DNA from 2 places in the Brachybacterium sp. AG952 genome. Region 2 is predicted to be linked to the other one. Evidence: riboswitches for the same ligand, from Rfam matches in the RefSeq annotation. Region 2 holds a riboswitch; the other holds the start of a gene.

Region 1 (3,391 bases), on a different contig from region 2:
CGTCCACTCCCACCCCCGCTGGGTGGTGCGGGCCCTGTCCGACGCCCTCGCCGGGAACGGCCGCTCCCGCGACGAGATCGACCAGCTGCTCGAGGCGCAGAACCAGGCCCCCGCGGTCTCGCTCGTGATGCGCCCGGGGCTGACCGACCTCGACGAGCTGATCGACCACGGCGCGAGCCAGGGCCGGCTCTCCATCTTCGCCGCCGCCTGGCCCTCCGGCGACCCCGGCGGCATGGACCTGGTCAAGCAGGGTCGCGTCGCCGTCCAGGACGAGGGCTCCCAGCTCGCGGCCCTCTCCCTCGCGCTCGGCGCCGACGACCTCGTCCTCACCGACGACGCCCACTGGCTCGACCTCTGCTCGGGCCCCGGCGGGAAGACCGCCCTGCTCGGCGGGCTCACCATCGACCACGACGCCGACCTCCTCGCCGTCGAGCTGCAGGAGCACCGCACCGAGCTGGTGGACCGCGCGGTGGCGAGCCTGCGCGAGGCCGGCTGCGAGATCACCACCCTCACCGCGGACGGCACCACCATCGGCGCCGAGCGGCCCGGGGAGTTCTCCCGCGTCCTCGCCGACGTCCCCTGCTCCGGGCTCGGTGCGCTGCGCCGCCGGCCCGAGGCCCGCTGGCGCCGCACCCCCGCGGACGTCGGCCAGCTCGGCGCGATCCAGCGCGACCTGCTGACCTCCGCGCTGGACGCGACCGCGCCCGGCGGCGTCGTCGCCTATGTCACCTGCTCGCCGCACCTGGCCGAGACCCGCCTGATCGTCGCCGACGTCCTCAAGCGCCGCGACGACGTCGAGCGCCTCGACGCCCGCCCCGCCGTCCGCGCCGGCCTGCTGCCCGCCGTGCGGGACGAGGTCGAGCTGGGCGAGGGCCCCGACGTGCAGCTGTGGCCCCACGTCCACGGCACCGACGCCATGTTCATCTGCCTGCTGCGCAGGCTCCCCGTCCCCACCGAGGAAGGAACCCCGAGCTCGTGAGCATCTCGTACTCCACCGACTCCAGCTTCATCCACCCCAGCATCCTCAACGCCGACTTCATGTCCATCGGCGCCGAGCTCGACAAGATCTCCAGCGCCGACAGCGTCCACGTCGACGTCATGGACAACCACTTCGTGCCGAACCTGACCTTCGGGCCGAGCATGGTCGAGCAGATCGTCGAGCGCAGCCCCATCCCGATCGACGCGCACCTGATGATCGAGGACGCCGACAACCAGGCCCCCGTCTTCGCGGAGGCCGGCGCCTCCTCGGTGACCTTCCACCTCGAGGCCGCCCGCGCCCCCGTCAAGCTCGCCCGCGACCTGCGCCGCAAGAACGCCCAGGTCGGCGTCGCCCTCCGCCCCGCCACACCGGTCGAGCCGCTGATCGACATCATCGGCGAGTTCGACATGCTGCTGATCATGACGGTCGAGCCCGGCTTCGGCGGGCAGAGCTTCCTCGAGACGATGCTCCCGAAGATCCGTCGGGCCCGCCGCGCGATCTCCGAGGCGAACCTCGAGGTCTCGATCCAGGTCGACGGCGGCGTCAGCCGCGAGACGATCGAGCGCTGCGCCGAGGCGGGCGCGAACGTCTTCGTCGCGGGCTCCGCGATCTACAAGGCGCAGGACGCCGCCGAGGAGATCTCCGCCCTGCGCGAACTGGCGGGCGCCCACGCCGCGCACTGACCTATCCTTGCTCCGTCACATCCTGTGACGTGCTCCGGGGTCGGTGAAAGTCCGAGCCGGCGGTGACAGTCCGCGACCCGCATCCTGCGGTGGAGCCGGTGGAATTCCGGCACCGACAGTACAGCCTGGATGAGAGGCGCACGTCCCGCAGGTCCCGGGACGGCGCACGCCTCCCCGAGCCCCGCAGGCAACCCTTTTCCCCCGGAGCCACTGCATCCGAGGTGAAAGGACCGACATGGATATCCTGCAGTGGCTCTTCGACGCCAAGATCGAATTCGGCGGAGGCCAGTTCCTCCTGCTCCGCGAGGTGCTCGGCAACGTCTTCGGACTGCTCAGCGCGCTCGGCGGCATGCGCCGCAAGGTCTGGGCCTGGCCCATCGGCATCCTGGGCAACGCCCTGCTGCTGACCGTCTTCCTCGGCAGCGTCTTCGGCAACCCGAACTCCGTCGACCTGCTCGGCCAGGCCGGCCGACAGATCATGTTCATCGCCACCAGCGTCTACGGCTGGGTGCGCTGGCGCCAGGCGAAGCACGAGGACGGCACCGCCGTCGAGCCCGTCTGGGCCTCCTGGGGCACCCGCGCCCTGCTGCTCGTCGTGCTCGTCGGCGGCACCGCGGCGCTCACCCCGCTGTTCCGGGCGCTGGGCTCCTACGAGCCGGTCTGGGCCGACGCCTGGATCTTCATGGGCAGCCTGCTGGCGACCTTCGGCATGGCCAAGGGCTGGGTCGAGTTCTGGCTGATCTGGGTCGCGGTCGACCTCGTCGGCGTGCCGCTGCTGTGGAGCGCCGGCTACTACGCGAGCGCGTTCATGTACCTCTTCTACGGCGCGTTCACCCTCACCGGCTTCTTCGTCTGGTGGCGGGTGCGCCGTCGCCGCGACGCGGAGACCGACCGGGTCACGGTCGAGACCGCGCACCTGGACCCGACGGTCCGCCGCGGCTGAGCCACGGGCGGGGCGCGTGCCCGGCAGGCGGTCCGCACCGCGGAGCACCTGCCGGGACGCGTACCCTGGTCCCGTGAAGGATTTCGAGGCACTGTTCGCCGAGCTGACCCAGAAGGCACGCACCCGACCCGAGGGATCGGGCACCGTCGCGGAGCTCGATGCCGGCGTCCATCAGATCGGCAAGAAGATCGTCGAGGAGGCCGCCGAGGTGTGGATGGCCTGCGAGCACGAGTCCACCGACGACGCCGCCATGGAGATGAGCCAGCTGCTCTACCACCTCCAGGTCATGATGATCGCCAAGGACATCTCCCTCGAGGACGTCTACCGACATCTCTGAGCCGGCCCCGCGCCGCTCGCCCCCGACTTCCCGTCCCACCCGTCTCGAGGCCGCCGCATCGGCCGAGGAGGATCCGTGCTCCGCATCGCCGTGCCCAACAAGGGCGCCCTGTCCGACCCCGCCGCCGACCTGCTCCAGGAGGCCGGCTACCGCCGCCGCGGCAACTCCAAGGAGCTGGTCGTGGTCGACGAGGACAACGGGGTGGAGCTCTTCCATCTGCGTCCCCGGGACATCGCGGTGTACGTCGGCTCCGGCACGGTCGACGTCGGCATCACCGGCCAGGACATGCTGCTGGACTCCCGCACCCCGGCCCAGGAGATCCTCTCGCTGGGCTTCGCCCGCTCCACCTTCCGCTTCGCCGCGCCCGCCGGGACGCACAGCACCGTCGAGGAGCTGCAGGGCTCCCGCATCGCCACCAGCTACGAGAACCTCGTGGAGGACTACCTCGC
Region 2 (3,391 bases):
GGCGACGGTGAGGCTGACCCCGTCCACGGCGAGGGAGCCCTTGGGCACCACGTAGCGGGAGAGGCCGCCCGGCAGGCGCAGGCGCAGGAGGGTGGTGCCGGCCTGCTCGTCGCGGGAGAGGATCTCGCCGACGCCGTCGACGTGGCCCTGCACGATGTGCCCGTCCAGGCGGCCGTCGGCCCGCACGCAGCGCTCGAAGTTCACGCGGTCGCCGGGGCGGAGCGTGCCGAGCGTGGTCGCGGCGAGGGTGGTGGCGATGACGTCGGCGCTCCACGTCTCGCCGACGACGGCGGTGACGGTGAGGCAGCAGCCGTTCACGGCGATCGAGTCGCCGAGCGCGATGCCCTCGAGCACGCGCGGGGAGCGGATCCGCAGGGCGGCGGGGTCGGCGCCGAGGTCGAGCGCCTCGACGGTGCCGAGCTCCTCGATGATTCCGGTGAACATGGTGGTGTCCTTCCTGGTCAGGCCGGGGCGGGGGTAGTGCGGGGGTGGAGGGTGAGGCGGAGGTCCCTCGCGCCGCCCGGCGTGGGCAGCGGGGCGACGTCCGTGAGCTCGAGGTCGAGCCGCTGGGCGAGGGTGGTGATCCCGAGGTCGGCGACGCCGGGGCGGCCGGCGCCGAGCAGGGTGGGGGCGAGGTGCACGATCAGCTCGTCGACGAGCCCGGCGCGGAGGAAGGCGGCGGCGAGGGTGGGCCCGCCCTCGAGCAGCACGTGCCGGATCCCGCGGTCGAAGAGCGTCGCGAGCGCGGCCGACGGGTCGCGGGTGGGCAGGTGCAGCGCCTCCCCGGCGCCGTCGACGGCGGGCAGGTCCGGCGCCTCGGAGGTGCCCATCACGACGCGCAGCGGCTGGCGGGGGTGGAGGGTCCCGTCCGGCCGTCGGGCCGTGAGCGTGGGGCGGTCGCTGCGGGCGGTGCCGGTGCCGACGAGGACGGCGTCGCAGGTGGTGCGCAGCCGGTGCACCTCCTCGCGGGCGGCGGGGCCGGTGATCCACTGGCTGGTGCCGTCGGCCGCGGCGGCGCGTCCGTCGAGGGTGAGCGCGGTCTTCACCGTGACCAGGGGCCGGGCATGGGCGAGGCCGTGCTCCCAGCCTCGGTTCAGGGCCGCGGCGGTGGCGGCGAGCTCGGCGGGGACGTCGCCGACGACCTCGACCCCGGCCGCGCGCAGGCGGTCGATGCCGCCTGCGGCCTGCGGGTTCGGGTCGCGCCGGGCGACGACGGCACGGGCGATCCCGGCCTCGAGCAGCGCCTGGGTGCAGGGGCCGGTGCGACCGGTGTGGTCGCAGGGCTCGAGGGTGACCACGGCCGTCGCGCCGCGCAGGGCCGCGGGGGCTCCCGGCAGCTCCCGGGCACGGGCGAGGGCGTCGGCCTCGGCGTGGGCGGTGCCGGCCCCGCGGTGATGGCCCTCGGCGAGGATCGTCCCGTCGGCGGCGAGGAGCACGCAGCCGACGCGGGGGTTCGGGCCGAGCGGCACGGCGGGGTCCGCGGCGATCTCGAGCGCGCGGCGCAGCGCGGCGTTCTCCGCAGGGGTGATCCTCGCAGCGTCCTGCGTGGTGCCGGGGTCCATGGCCTCTCCTCCGTCCGCTGCTCGCGGTCCCGGAGGGAGAGGAAGTAAGGGGACGACGTCACCGGGGGCGCCGGCCGGGCCCGGAGGGGCGGCAGGGACGCCAGGCGACGTCGACCGCGTGCGCTTCCCATCCGGACTCTCACCGTCGGTCCAGGAGTTCCACCTGGTCAGCCTCGGGCCATGGGCCCTCGGGTCGCGGACTGTCACCGCCGGCTCGGAATTTCACCGACCCCAGTGCACGCGAGCATCATCAGCTCGTCGAGAGCACACCGTAGCAGGGTCGGCCGGGAGGATGACGGCGGATGAACGCCGGATCACTCGCCGGCAGGTCGATCAGGCTCCACCCACCCGCTGATCTCCTACCACTCGTCCCTCGCAGCACGTCGATCAGGCTCCACCCACCCGCTGATCTCCTACCACTCGTCCCTCGCAGCACGTCGATCAGCCATACGTATCCCGGGGTCCGCGCCAGGTCACCGTCCGTCGGCCCTTCTTCCAGCTGCGCTCGGCGGCGGCGGGGCCGGTGACCTTCAGCTCCGAGACGACGTGGGAGCCGACGTGCTCCTCGATGGTGGTGATCAGCTGCGGGGTGAGCATCCGCAGCTGCGCAGCCCACGCCGAGGAGGAGGCGCTGACCACCAGCACCCCGTCCTCGAAGGAGACCGGGCGGCAGTGCGTCGCGAGCCGCTCGCCGACGATCTCGTCCCACTCGTCCAGCACCCGTCCGGTGCTCATCCCGGCGTTCCAGCCGAGGTTCCCCAGCACCTTCTTCAGCACCAGCTCGATGCCCTGCGGGTCCCGCGGGTCCGGGCGCGAGCCGGAGTAGCCCGGCGCCCGGCCGGACCGGTCGCGCACGTCCCTGGCCTGCGTCTTCGCGGAGATCGGGAAGAGGCCACGGTCGCGGGCGGCGGCACGGGAGCGGTTGACGGTGCGGCGGGCGAGCTCGAAGGGATCCGCCGGCGCCGGCAGGTCCGGCGGATCGTAGAGCACCTGCTCCTCGCGGTCGGGATCCCCGGGGCCGACGGGCGTCGGTGCGCCGGAGCGGGACGCGACGGAGCCACGAGCCTCCTCGCCGCCCGGCCGCGCTCCGCCGCGGGCACGCTCGGCACCGTCCCCGTTCCGGGCACCGCCCCGCACGGGCACGGCAGCCGGAGCCGTCGGCGAGGTCGACTGCTCCTCGGACCCCGCCGCTGCCCCGCTCCAGGTGCCGAGCCCGTACGGGTTCGCGATCCTCGGGCGCGGAGCACCGCCGTTCATCGCAGCCCGCCCCCGCTGCGCGGGACCGCCTCGCCGAGCGTCACGTCGACCACGTGGATCTCGCCGTCGAGGGAGGCGGGGATGTCGGTGTCGTTCGCGGTCGTGATCAGCACCTGCGAGGCGTCGGTGACGATCCGGCCGAGCCGCTCGCGGCGATGGACGTCCAGCTCGCTGAAGACGTCGTCGAGGATCAGGATCGGCTCGCCGTCGCCGAGGTCGCCCTCCTCGAGGCGCAGCAGGTCGTAGCTGGCCAGGCGCAGGGCGAGCGCGAGGGACCAGGACTCGCCGTGGCTCGCGTAGCCCTTCGCGGGGAAGTCGTGCAGGCGGATCTCGAGGTCGTCGCGGTGCGGGCCGGTGAGGTTCGTGCCGCGGTCGATCTCCTCGTCGTGCCGTGCGGAGACCAGGGCGAGCAGGGCGTCGTGGATCTCGCGGGTGCCGGGAAGCTCCCCGGGCGCGGCGCCGAGCTCGTCGAGCACGTCGGAGCGGTAGCGGACGTCCGCCGGGGAGGCGACCTCGCCGCGCTGGTCAGGGGGCAGGTCGAGCGCCTGCTCGGCCCCCTCGTCGGTCGAGAC

Evidence for each region. Region 2 has a riboswitch for FMN ahead of ribD (bifunctional diaminohydroxyphosphoribosylaminopyrimidine deaminase/5-amino-6-(5-phosphoribosylamino)uracil reductase RibD). Riboswitches for the same ligand answer to the same signal wherever they lie in the genome.
Region 1: linked by a shared signal. The riboswitch ahead of pnuC (nicotinamide riboside transporter PnuC) and the one ahead of ribD (bifunctional diaminohydroxyphosphoribosylaminopyrimidine deaminase/5-amino-6-(5-phosphoribosylamino)uracil reductase RibD) in region 2 are both predicted to bind FMN.

What each region holds. Positions count from the first base shown of each region.
Region 1 is NZ_SNXV01000003.1:163,035-166,425, forward strand. Features, by position in the region: gene DEU31_RS09025 (transcription antitermination factor NusB) at 1-979, shown strand, start outside; gene rpe (ribulose-phosphate 3-epimerase) at 976-1,662, shown strand; FMN riboswitch at 1,689-1,807, shown strand; gene pnuC (nicotinamide riboside transporter PnuC) at 1,898-2,605, shown strand; gene DEU31_RS09040 (phosphoribosyl-ATP diphosphatase) at 2,679-2,942, shown strand; gene hisG (ATP phosphoribosyltransferase) at 3,018-3,391, shown strand, end outside.
Region 2 is NZ_SNXV01000001.1:28,674-32,064, forward strand. Features, by position in the region: gene DEU31_RS00150 (riboflavin synthase) at 1-444, opposite strand, end outside; gene ribD (bifunctional diaminohydroxyphosphoribosylaminopyrimidine deaminase/5-amino-6-(5-phosphoribosylamino)uracil reductase RibD) at 462-1,562, opposite strand; FMN riboswitch at 1,677-1,806, opposite strand; gene DEU31_RS00160 (DciA family protein) at 2,004-2,552, opposite strand; gene recF (DNA replication/repair protein RecF) at 2,816-3,391, opposite strand, start outside.